One region of the Alteromonas sp. 07-89-2 genome, then DNA from elsewhere that is predicted to be linked to it. Evidence: predicted binding sites of a transcription regulator. Region 1 holds the regulator's gene; each other region holds the start of a gene.
The links. Region 1 encodes sigma-54, which starts transcription at its own class of promoters, with help from an activator protein. Its sites were predicted from a motif close to GTTGGCACGNNNNTNGNNT; they were not measured.
Positions count from the first base shown of each region.

Region 1 (3,157 bases):
CTTACCAGACCCCGAACGACCACTGATTATTATCAGCTTCACCTACTTTCTCCCTAATACTCTGGTTTTATCACATACGCGTTGTTGAATTAGGCGCCTACTAAACGGTTAATAGGCGCTTAATGTTTAACTTAATGCAGATAGAATATCGTCGCTTGTCGTTGCGCGACGTATTGCTTTAATCGTTTCTTTGTCGCTTAGTTTACCAGCCACGGTGGCCAGCGTTTGAAGGTGTCCTTCGGTCTGTTCCTCAGGAACGAGTAGCGCAAAAAAGATGTCTACGGGTTTCTCGTCAAGGGCGTCGAAGTCAATTGCTGGCGTGCTGGTTACAACAATGGCAATCACTTTCTCGAGGCCCGGCAGGCGTCCATGGGGCAGGGCGATACCATTGCCAATGCCTGTACTACCCATACGCTCTCGAGCCATCAAACTGTTGAGTACCGTTGCCTGATCAATGTTCTCGTTTTGCTTGGCAGCGATATCAGCGATGATCTCAAGAATTCGCTTTTTACTATTACACTGAACCGCACACTCGGTGCGGTCCAGACTTACGATGGCTTGTATATCCATGCTTAATTAACTACTAATGTTTTTTCAGTTTTTCCTTATGCTTGATTACCTGCCGGTCGAGTTTATCAACCATGCTGTCAATCGCCGCATACATGTCGGTATTTTCTGAGGATGCGAATACTTCAGCGCCACTTAAATGAACGGTCGCCTCGGCTTTTTGATTTAATTTTTCAACGTTCAGGATGACATGCACATTAGAAATGTGATCAAAGTGACGTTCAAGTTTGCTGAACTTCGTATCGACATAATTACGCAAAGAGTCGGTGATTTCGACATGATGACCAGTAAGGTTGATTTGCATATTTCGTCTTCCTTATATTATTAAGCCCGATTAAATAAGGCTTTTGCGTTGGTTCGACGGCGGGATCGACAACGATTCCCGGTACTTTGCTATTGTTCGCCGGGCAACTTTAATGCCTTGTTCGGCCAACAATGAAGCAATCTTGCTATCACTTAGCGGCTTGCTAGGCTTTTCAGCGGCCACTAATTTCTTGATCAATGCACGAATCGCTGTAGATGAACATTCACCACCAGACTCTGTTGCAACGTGGCTTGAGAAGAAATACTTCAATTCGAAGATTCCACGTGGCGTATGCATGTACTTTTGCGTTGTCACTCGCGAAATAGTGGATTCGTGCATATCTACCATTTCTGCGACATCATTTAGCACCATTGGTTTCATCATTTCCGGGCCGTGCTCAAAAAAGCCCATTTGCTGCTGCACAATGCAGTTTGCAACCTTCATTAAGGTTTCGTTACGAGATTCAAGGCTCTTTATGAACCACTTAGCCTCTTGCATGTGTGAGCGGATGAATTGTGAATCGCTACTATTCTTGGCACGGCGACTCATTGCAGCGTATTGTTGATTTACGCTTAACTTAGGCAGACTGTCGGGGTTCAGCTCAACCACCCAACGGCCATTTTTCTTGGTTACTGAGACATCAGGAATAACGTACTCAGGCTCTTTAGTAACTAAAGCACTACCTGGGCGAGGATTCAAGGTTTGCAGTAAACGCATTGCCTCGCGTAGCTGATCTTCTTTCAATCGGCTTTTACGCATAAGCGTACGATAGTCTTTGCTGCTCAGTAAGTCAGAGTACTCTTCAATCAGTTGCTTTGCTTCAGCAAGCCACGGTGTGTCTTCTGAAAACTGGCGCAATTGCACCATCAAACATTCTTGTGGAGAGCGTGAGCCAGAACCAATAGGGTCAAACATCTGAATGCGCTTAAGCACACATTCTATTTCGTCCATTTCAATCGGCTCTTCCATATCATCATCGTTAACCGCTTCTAAAATATCATCAAGGGTAACGGTTAAATAACCTGACTCGTCGATAGAGTCGATGATTGCTGTAGCGATTGCGCGATCGGTATCCGAGAAATGGGTAAGGCGCATTTGCCAAAGAAGGTGTTCTTGAATATCTTCAGTAGTCTCACCTTGGAAGATTTGCTCGTCGTCATTGGATGGACCCGGAGCAGGCGAAGATGAAGCAGAGTAGTATTCGTCCCATGTGCTGTCGATTGGCAGCTCATCGGGAAGATCGTTTTTCTCAAGTGCATCGCCGGCTTCTAGTGTGTCACTAGATGCAGAAGCAGTGGCCTCAGAGCCGCTGTCATCGTTGTCGATATTGTTCTTTTCTAGTTGCGGCTCGTCGTTACCTTCTTCAACTTCTAATAGCGGATTAGAATCGAGCGCTTCTTGGATCTCTTGTTGAAGATCAAGTGTAGAAAGCTGCAGCAGTTTAATGGCCTGCTGAAGCTGTGGTGTCATGGTAAGTTGTTGGCTAAATTTTAGCTGTAAAGATGGTTTCATCTACGTCTTATTTAAATGCTCTAAATTGAATATACCAGAGCGAAACTGAAAAATGGCAATTCGGTTACATTAACTATAGCCTGAATTGTTCGCCTAGGTATACATCCCTTACTTTTTGATTACTTAAAACCTGTTCCGCCGTTCCTTGCGCAATAAGCTCGCCATGACTCACAATGTACGCCTTTTCACAAACATCCAATGTCTCTCGTACGTTATGGTCTGTGATAAGGATTCCAATACCCCTATCGCGAAGATGTTGTATTATCTTCTTTATATCATTAACTGATATTGGATCAACACCAGCAAATGGTTCGTCTAACAAAATAAATTGCGGTTTTGCTGCCAGAGCGCGGGCAATCTCAACGCGACGGCGTTCGCCCCCTGACAAACTCATCCCCGTACTATTACGTATATGGTTAATATTAAATTCATCAAGTAGCGCATCTGCTTCTTCTTCTTGCTGTTGTGAATTTAAATCTTTACGGGTTTGCAAAATGGCCATGATATTTTCATGCACTGTGAGTTTTCTGAAAATAGAGGCTTCCTGCGGTAGGTAGCCAATTCCGCGGCGTGCACGCTCGTGCATGGGCTGATGAGTTAGCTCATTGTCGTCGATTTCAATCTTGCCTTTATCCAGATTCACTAAACCAACAATCATGTAAAATGTGGTGGTCTTACCAGCGCCATTTGGGCCAAGAAGACCAACAATTTGACCCGTTGAGACAGACAGACTTACATCTCGAACAACCTGTCTTGACTTGTAAGCCTTAGCAA
Region 1 covers NZ_VTYM01000023.1:123,587-126,743, forward strand. The annotation lists gene rapZ (RNase adapter RapZ) at 1-42, opposite strand, end outside; gene ptsN (PTS IIA-like nitrogen regulatory protein PtsN) at 127-570, opposite strand; gene hpf (ribosome hibernation promoting factor) at 584-871, opposite strand; gene F0261_RS14965 (RNA polymerase factor sigma-54) at 902-2,383, opposite strand; gene lptB (LPS export ABC transporter ATP-binding protein) at 2,457-3,157, opposite strand, start outside.

Region 2 (3,157 bases), on a different contig from region 1:
TTTGTTCACAATTTAGCTAAAGAAATTAGCCAAAAGGCCGATACACTTTACAGAGGCGAAAAAGTAGTGAGGACTAATTATGGCAATTAACAATATAAACAATGGGTTACCGAAAACACCCGTTGATAATGGAAAGGTTGCGCAGCAAAACCAAACGCAGCAATCTCCACAGCAGGCATCAACACAGGCTGCGCAAACCGCATCAGTTCCGCGTCAGGATTCTGTATCGTTGACGCAATCTGCTCAGCAGCTCAACCAGGTTCAGAAGAAAGGTTCGGAAGCGCCTGTGAACCAAGATAAAGTCGATCGCCTTAAGCGAGCGATTCAAAGTGGCGAGTATAAAGTTAATCCTGAAGTGCTTGCCAACAAGATTGCAAAACTAGAAGGTGAGATTTTTGGCGCTAAATAGTGAGCGACAAAACTCGTAACTAATAAGAAGAGAGCTAACGTGACTGAACAAGCAAGCCAATTGACACAAGCACTAATAAAGCAAGTGGAGCAACTGTCTTCACTTGCCGTATTGCTTGAAAAAGAATTGCAACTTATCAGTTCGCGAGACGCAGAATCTTTAATGAACTTATTAGACGAAAAGACAGCACTGTTAACGTCTATTCAGGCTCTCGATGGAAGCATTGAGCGCACAATTAGCGATCAAGGCTCAATGTCAGAAGAAGATGAAGCATTAATGACTAATGCAAAGAAACTTCTGGACGATTGCAAATACCGCACGCAGGTCAATCAAAAAGCCGTAGAGCAAGGACAGCTACGCCTCACACACTTACGTAATTTGATGATGGAAGTTCGTGCCAAAGAATCGCTCACCTATGATAAAAAAGGAAAGCCGAAAGGCGGGACTTTAGGGTCGGGAGTGAGCGCCTAATTTTTTGCGATTTTAGTAAACCCCACTCAGCGAGCTTTAACCATTAAGCCTTAACCGGTAAAAGTAAATTATATCTCTGTGAATTTGCGCATGTTCTAAGACTTCACGATACAGCCACTTGCGCAAACTCCCCTTTCGCTAACTTTTAATAATACTTAACATCCTTTACTCGGCGCGGTTTTGCGGTCGACAGATATATATCGTAAACCTGCTGCATATCTAAAGCGAGTTCGGTGACGTATGTATCTTCACCTACCGGATAGGCTTTTACGACTTCAGCGCCTCTAATGACCCCCTCTACAGATGCTCGCAATGTTTCGCTATCTATAACCAAGTGAGACAGAGACTGATTGCCTTCAATTTTTTGACCATAAACTTGTTCAGTTAGCTCTCGGTATGCATCTAATTTTGACGCTTTCATCGCCATTATAAGCTTCATGCTGTCGCTTTCGCCATGCTGAGAAGAAATTGGCGCATAGCCTACCGCCTTGAGCACGGGATAGCTTTCTGGTTCTATTGTTTCCCACTCAACGTGTTTATCAATAATGCCGCATCCACCAGTGCTTATTGCTAAACCAAGAAAGCAAGACAGCAGCAGCGATTTTGATTTATGTATTTTTTTCAAGCACATAGTTTCATTTCCAAATTGCATTATTAATAAAATCAAATGTGTAGTTACGCTGCTCTCGTCGGTGGCAGCCTTGTAACTACGAGATACCGCCATACTCGCGGTAGCAGATTTTGACGTATTTAAACTGACGCTTTTTACAAACCTTTTGCAAGATATGCGCCCGATTGATTTAATGGCGACGAAACCACATCAACTGGCACTCTTTTCGCATACTTCGCTTTATAAACTGGGCGCTTTGCATAGCGCAGTTAGACAAAAACCTCCAGAGGTGTGCGGTGCGACATATTAGCAAAACAACGCTGGTAACTATTTTAAATGCTGTCGTGGCGGTAATTTGCCTGTTTGCATTTTTCGTTGGGCAAGCAAATGCCGTGTGGTACGAGGCTACAGGACAGGCTGTGGTGCGAAATGGTGATAAGGAAACTGCCAGACATGCGGCTACCCAAGAGGCACTTAAGCAAGCCATGCTTTTTGCAGGCGCATCAGTTCATAGTGTCGCCAAGCTCACAAATGGTCTTCTTAAAAATGAAGAGATGACCATTCGCTCTACCGGCGAAGTTGAACAACTGGAACTAGTTGATGAAGTTTATAGCGGCGATGTGATTACGGTAAGTATTCGCGCTGACATTTTTCCAAGAGGAAAAGTGTGTGCCGCACAAAATGACCAAAAACATTTCGCTACTACACATTTCAGGGTACGTAACAGAGCGCAGCTAACACAGGGTAATATTCCCAATTTCGATGCTTCATTCACCCAGCAGTTAGCGCAGGCCATGCGAAATAAAACTGAAAACCTAGATATTATCTATATCGCGCCACATACTGCAAAATTTGACAGTCGATATACTGAAGAAAATGTACGCACGCTTTCAGCGCAAAGTAATACTCAATTTGTGCTGGTGGGCATGATAGATGATTTAAGCGTGACACGGGAAGAGGCTTCGGTTTTTACACCGTGGCGTGAGGGTACTTCTCGACGCTCCTTTGCTATGACCATTCAAGTCTATGACGGCATCAATGGAGGCCTGTTGTTGACTAAGTCTTATCATAATCAAGGAGAATGGACATTCGACAGATTCGAAGATGTTGATGAGTTTTCGACAAAATTTTGGCAGTCGCTTTATGGGCAAACTGTCAACGCGACAATAGCAGAAGCGATTGAAGACATAAAAGAAGCCACTGCATGCCAGCCAATGACAGGTAGAGTGATTAATGTTGCCGGCGATAAAATTTCTGTATCTTTAGGCAGAGACAATGGCATTTCTGAAAAAGATGAACTATACCTTTATCAAGCTAAAGAGATTGTCGATAACCGTGGCCGTAAATACTTACAGTACTCGCTATATCCTGGCAAATTTGTAGTGAGTAGTGCCTACGGTAATTCGTCTCTAGTAGTAAACGAAGGTGCAGGAATTATCGCAAACATTCAAGAACACGATTTTGTAGTAAAAAAATAGTCTTTCTCGATTTCCACTTTAGCGTTCGAAATCATGGTTGGTTTATCAACACAGCCATGTTATACCTATAACTACGTATAGCAAATTATACTTAAACTTTAGGTGAAGAAGGTTACTCTCGCCTATACTTTAGTATAACTAAAATAATGAAGTTATGACCCTTTCTCTATTTGCGTCGCACTGCTTAGC
Region 2 covers NZ_VTYM01000036.1:18,042-21,198, forward strand. The annotation lists gene flgM (flagellar biosynthesis anti-sigma factor FlgM) at 80-409, shown strand; gene flgN (flagellar export chaperone FlgN) at 449-880, shown strand; gene F0261_RS18200 (LPP20 family lipoprotein) at 1,026-1,511, opposite strand; gene F0261_RS18205 (flagellar assembly protein T N-terminal domain-containing protein) at 1,787-2,968, shown strand; gene F0261_RS18210 (transglutaminase-like cysteine peptidase) at 3,123-3,157, shown strand, end outside.
Region 2: a site for sigma-54 is predicted at 1,704-1,722, ahead of F0261_RS18205 (flagellar assembly protein T N-terminal domain-containing protein). Genes of this name have one in related genera too.

Region 3 (3,157 bases), on a different contig from region 1:
TTAACAACTTTGGCGCGAACTAATTCTTTTTCTAATTCGTCATACCTTTCAGTCGGTAATTTAATTTTTCTTAGCTGTTCTTCAATATCACTCAAGTCTTCATATGAAATTGTGATGTTAGGTTTTCTTGACATGATAATCCTTCCTCTTTGAATTAAAAATCACGCGCAGGAGAGCCTTTCCTGTGAGGAAATATAAATTTAATCTATAGCTTTAATTTATTCCGGTACGGAATTTCTGGTTTTAGATAAATAAGAGGCGGCCGAATGCAGAACTGCATCCGGCTTAATTGGGTAAGGTGAGTAAAATGCTCTTGTTGAGATTACAGTGCTTAGTCATGATTTCCTCATTGCTGTCACTGATACTAATACTTAATAAAAAAATAACAAGAACTTTTAAGATTATAACGCTCCGTATTTATGGAATTAGCAGTGAAAAGTTCTGATTTTTTCGCCATGAGCAATATTTTATTCTTTAAAGTGTTTTTTTGGCTAATTTATCAAAGAGTTTATTGGCGTCAATCATCGTTGAAACTTGATTAAACTTCTTGATGCGGTCCGAATAATTCATAATTGATTCGCGATTGACTGACGCCCAAGGCTAATAATTCATGCTTGATAGCAAGCATAAATTGCAAAGGTCCACAGAGATAAAACTCGCCCTCTTTCAGTGGTAAAGAACCTTTAACGTCTTCTATTTTCATTCTTCCGGTAGTTTCATTTTTACTACTGCTAACGTCATTTTCATACCACGTGTGCGACTGCAGGTTGAGAGTATTCTTAACACTCTCAACATGTTCTTTGAAAGAATGCTGATTTCGATTTTTACATGCGTGAAGATAGGTCACCGGATGTGCGAAGTTCTCTTTTACTAAAGAATCTAACATCGCTTGCATAGGCGTCAGACCCACACCTGCAGAAATCAATATAACCGGAGTATCAAGTTGTTTTAGATAAAAGTCCCCGGCAGGGGGCATGACCAAGACTTCATCGCCAACATTTATTTTTAAATGAAGATAATTAGACATTACACCACACATTTCACCCAGGCCTTCCCGTTTAACACTAATGCGATAGGATTTTCCATTCGCGGCAGTTGATAGTGAATACTGCCTTATTTCATCATGCTCACTACCATGAGGATGCACCTTTATTCCTAAATACTGGCCCGGTTTATAATCGATAACACTACCGCCATCGACGGGCATTAAGGTAAAACTGGTTACGAGTTCGGATTCGGTCTCTTTTGAGACGACAGAAAAGGCTCTGAAGCCAGACCAGCCCCCCTTTACAGCAGCTCTTTGTTGATACAATTCACTTTCAACTTTAATGAAAATGTCTGCTAATTGACCATATGCAGCTGTCCATGCCTCTTCAACATCAGGAGTAAACGCGTCCGGAGCCAATTCTCTCAATGTCTCAATCAGATGATGTCCCACTATTGCGTACTGTTCGGGCTGGATATTAAAACTGGTATGCTTGTGTGCAATACGCATAACGGCATCTGTCAGTAGCTCTAACTGATCTATGTTGGCAGCGTATGCAGCTATCGCATTAAATAGAGCCGCTGGCTGACGACCTGTTTTTTGATGCGTCATGTTAAATATATTTTTAAGCTCAGGATTATGTAAGAACATTCGGGCGTAAAAATGTTCGGTAATTGCGGTTCCTCCCGAAGCAAGTAGTGGAATGGTCGCTTTGACAGTATCTATATGAGTTTGAGTAAGCATTAACATACCTTTAATGACGTTAAGTATTTGGTAGCTATGAGTAATGCGACTCGTGTGCCAAATTTTATTTCACTTAGTATCAATGTGTTACGAATAACACTTTAAGATATGTGTCAAAATGACTCATCACTTAATGAGCTAATTAGGATCGTTTGTGTCATAATGACCTATGCTTCGTGTTAATATAAAATGGTCTCATGAGTAAAATATCTCAATTTAGTTTGGTTAACTTTGCCCTTGATCTGTCCGCCGCAGTTTCGATGAATTGTTTTTATGAAAGTTTGATTTCTGCGGTTTGTGCAACTATTAAAGCAGATGCTGTAGCACTATTGATTTTTCGACACGAGACACTTGTTCCCGTTGCGCAAAGAGGGTTGTCCGATGACGTCATGGGGCGACGGTTTATTTTAGAGCAACATCCACGTTTAAAAGCAATCTGTAGCACGAGGGCGGTCACTCGCTTTTCAGCTGATTCGCCGTTACCAGACCCCTATGATGGAATGATTGCAAGTCATAACCATAATATGAACGTACATTCCTGTATGGGAATTCCTTTATATAAAGATGAAACGTTGCTAGGTGTACTTACTCTCGATAGCCTGGAACCTAATGAGTATGATGCGCTTGATGCCGCTTCAGTTGACACACTGTCCAGGCTGGCAGCCCGGCTTTTATATGCTGCGTTATATATCAGAGAGTTAAATAAACAGAAGACTCATACTCAGCATGTATTACGGACAATGAATGAGAATAGCTCTGAGCATCATCAGGGTGAAGAAATGATAGGAAATAGTGTTACGACAAAAAAATTAAAGCAGACCATTCGACTGGCAGCTTCGTCCGACCTCACAATTTTGGTGCAAGGTGAAACTGGTGTGGGCAAAGAACTTGTTGCCCGTGAGCTACATTATCAATCAAACCGGCGGAATAAACCGCTCGTATATGTAAATTGCGCTGCTATTCCTGTTCATCTGATAGAAAGTGAACTCTTCGGCCACGTGAAAGGTGCGTTTACCAGTGCCGCAAACGACCGCGATGGTAAGTTCTTACTTGCTGATGGCGGAACATTATTTCTGGACGAAATTGGAGAGCTTCCGCTTGAAGTTCAGGGTACATTGTTGAGAGTAATACAGAATCAGGAAATCCAGGTGGTCGGTCAGGATAAGAGTCGAAAAGTGGACGTTAGAATTATTGCTGCTACGAATAGAGAGTTAGAGCATGAAGTTCAAAATAAACGCTTCCGGGCCGATCTTTATCATCGTCTCATAGTGTTTCCGATATATGTCCCGCCTCTCAGAGACAGACAAAGCGATGTTCCGCTTCTGGCTGGCTATTTTGCAGAGAAAATGCGGCGAAGTCTGGGACTGCAAAAGTTGATACTGGCTAAAGAAGCAATTTATAAACTGACAGTTTATCACTGGCCGGGAA
Region 3 covers NZ_VTYM01000012.1:53,038-56,194, reverse strand. The annotation lists gene F0261_RS09835 (GreA/GreB family elongation factor) at 1-134, opposite strand, end outside; gene hmpA (NO-inducible flavohemoprotein) at 539-1,729, opposite strand; gene norR (nitric oxide reductase transcriptional regulator NorR) at 1,927-3,157, shown strand, end outside.
Region 3: a site for sigma-54 is predicted at 1,773-1,791, ahead of hmpA (NO-inducible flavohemoprotein). Genes of this name have one in related genera too.

Region 4 (3,157 bases), on a different contig from region 1:
AAGATCCTGCTGATTACATTGATATGAAAGGCAAGCGCGTAGTAGTACTAGGTGGTGGTGATACCACGATGGACTGTGTTCGCACGTCAATCCGCCAAGGCGCTGCCCAAGTTACCTGTGCATACCGCCGTGACGAAGAAAGCATGCCAGGCTCTCGCCGCGAAGTTGTTAATGCGAAAGAAGAAGGGGTTGAGTTTAAATTCAATCTTCAGCCGCTAGACATTGCAGTAGATGAAAACGGTAAGGCATGTGGTGTTAAGCTGGTTAAAACCGAAATGGGGCCACCGGATGCCAATGGTCGCCGCCGCCCTGTTGAGGTGGAAGGTTCAGAGCACGTATTGGAAGCTGACGCGGTGATCATTGCTTTCGGCTTCCAGCCCAGCCCTGCGCCATGGTTTGCTGACTTCGGCATTATGCTTGATGAAAAAGGTCGCGTACGCGCGCCATCTGCTGGCAAATTTGCTTACCAGACCTCTCACCCGCAAGTCTTTGCCGGTGGCGATATGGTACGTGGTAGTGACTTGGTTGTTACTGCTATCGACGAAGGCCGTAAAGCCGCAGAAGGGATTATGGACTATATTGGCGTTTAACCTTCGCTAACTAAGGCCTATTGTCCATTCATGAAAAGCTCGATAGTTCTGCTATCGAGCTTTTTTTATGCACACTTCGATGATACGGAAAACGCTAAAAGTATACGTTAATAGACCAAGGTTTAGTTGAAGCGCGAGAGTTACGACTCTACTATCGTTTAAGCAATTAAAGACATCGCACATCGGGTGAAGAATCTATCTATGCAGCATTTAAACATTAAGAAACTTACATTTTGTCTAACACTGGCGATAGCAGCGAGCAATGCCAGCTTAGCTGATACCATTGCTGTTGACGCTTCATTAAATGCGCAAGTTAACAACCAAACTAAGAAACAAAGCGTCAACTCTTCACCTAGTAAGCCAAGCATCATGTCTTGCCCTTCTGATTTTCAGCAAGTTAAGATTTCTGATGATGCAAGACAATGCCAAGCATTTGACGAAAGCAAGACAGCAGTAATGGTTTACCACTCTCCTCGCTCCCCGAGTGAATTACTGAATGTTTACCAAACGGCGCACCCCGCTTTAAAAACTCACACGCCAGTTAGCGGCCGCACGTTGTTATCCTCAGAAGATAAAGGGGTCAGAGTAATAATCGGCCCAGATAAGACTGGCTCTCAAGTGGATATTCTTGTTACATCCACAACGAAATAAGCCCTTTTAGCAAGACAACTACGAAATCTACTCATGTTGGCATCTGCTTTGCAAAATCATCAATAACTACTCCACGGTAACAGTGAGTGTCATTTTTATGACGCTCGAACTGCAAACGGAGCCCATGCTTTTTTCGATATAAACACTTTAGCGGGCTTCTTTATTACGCATTCCGTGGGCTTTAACTATTGATATTTGCGAGGGTTACGATGGAATTGGCAATTATTCTAATGATGTTACTTATTGTCGTTGCACTGGGTGCCATAAAGTTGTCAGACGGCGGTGTCGCATTTCCATTTAGGCGAAAGCCGCAATTGTTCACCCCCGTTGAGCACTCTTTTTTAAACCTTATCGAACAGGCTATGGGAAGAGAGTTTCGCATAGTGTGCCGTGTGCGTCTTAACGATTTAGTGGCGGTTCGCCAGTCTGCAAATAAAAAGACGGCAAGCCAAGCTATCAGCAGAGCTTCTAGCAGACAGCTCGACTTTGTATTAGTAGATAAACACGACATGAGTCCTGTTCTTGCTATCGACTTAGTTCATAGCCAAGGCAAAGATGGTTATAAATCACAAAAAGACTGGTTTGTAACAGGAGCTCTTGATGCTGCTGGCCTTCCTCACGCAAGAATTAAAGTGAAGTCTGGTTATACCGTTGACGATATTCGCGAGTGTTTGGAAAACAAACTCATTCCATATCGCCGTTTACAGCAAAAAATGGCACAGCTGCCAACGCATAATCCAGAGCCACCAAAGCGCCCGACTCGCCCAGTGCGTTCAAGCAGACCAGCTGCAGCTTAAGACATAAGCCCACTTCCCCTGGCCTTTGTTGCTTTGCTATTTTCTTACTCTCAAATAGCGGTAACAGAGGCATTTTTCTGTCAGTTTCTCTATTTTCCTTATACAATTAACGCTTTCAACAGCGTATTCACGCGTTAAATTCCCTCAACACCGTCGGTAAAGTTATGAAAAAAATTGGTATTTTAGGTGCAATGGACGAAGAAGTTGCGCTACTTAAAGCGTCACTTTGGAATGTAAAAGAAACCCAGTGGAAGCACCTGACGTTTTACGAAGGTACACTTAACGACATAGAAGTGGTGCTAGTAAAATGCGGTATTGGTAAAGTGGCTGCAGCAATTGCTACTACTGTACTTATCGAACAGTACGCCCCTGATGCTGTTGTCAATACCGGTTCTGCCGGAGGTTTCGACAAGAATCTAAACATCGGTGATTTAGTGATCGCCAGTCACGTTATTCACCATGATGCCGATTTAACCCATTTTGGCTACAAGCTCGGTCAATGCGCAGGTATGCCTGAAGATTTCCGTTGCGATACAAGATTAATGGAAGCCGCTCGTAGTGCTGCCACAGGCATTACCTCACTTCAGTCGACAACAGGTTTAATCTGTACGGGCGATGCGTTTATCGGTAGCGACGAAGCTGTAGCAGAACTGCGTGAAAACTTCCCAGACATGAAAGCGGTTGAGATGGAAGGTGCAGCTATAGGTCAAACTTGCCATATGCTCGACACGCCTTTCCTTGTCATTCGTTCATTGTCGGATATTGCAGGAAAAACGTCGTCAGTGAGCTTTAAAGAGTATCTAGACACTGCCGCTAAACACTCAGCACAATTAGTTATGGCAATGATTAAGGCTCTCGCAAAATAAGATGACAGAGGTAATTAGCGACCCGCAATACCAGTCGCTATTCGTACTTTGGCTGGCTATCGCCGGCGACGCATTATGGCGCTGGCCCCAAAGTACTCATCCATTAACGCTCATGCGCTACCTCGTTCAGCAAATGGGGCGCAAAGTGGTACCCTCTCGTGAATACGGTAGGTCTCAGCACTATATTTCAGGCTCATTAGCCGCCCTAGTTCTTCTTGCGCCATTGGTAGTATGTGTTGCCATCTTGGTGTAC
Region 4 covers NZ_VTYM01000012.1:129,511-132,667, reverse strand. The annotation lists gene F0261_RS10195 (FAD-dependent oxidoreductase) at 1-590, shown strand, start outside; gene F0261_RS10190 (hypothetical protein) at 792-1,241, shown strand; gene F0261_RS10185 (DUF2726 domain-containing protein) at 1,451-2,038, shown strand; gene F0261_RS10180 (5'-methylthioadenosine/adenosylhomocysteine nucleosidase) at 2,203-2,904, shown strand; gene F0261_RS10175 (cobalamin biosynthesis protein) at 2,906-3,157, shown strand, end outside.
Region 4: a site for sigma-54 is predicted at 1,277-1,295, ahead of F0261_RS10185 (DUF2726 domain-containing protein). Genes of this name have one in related genera too.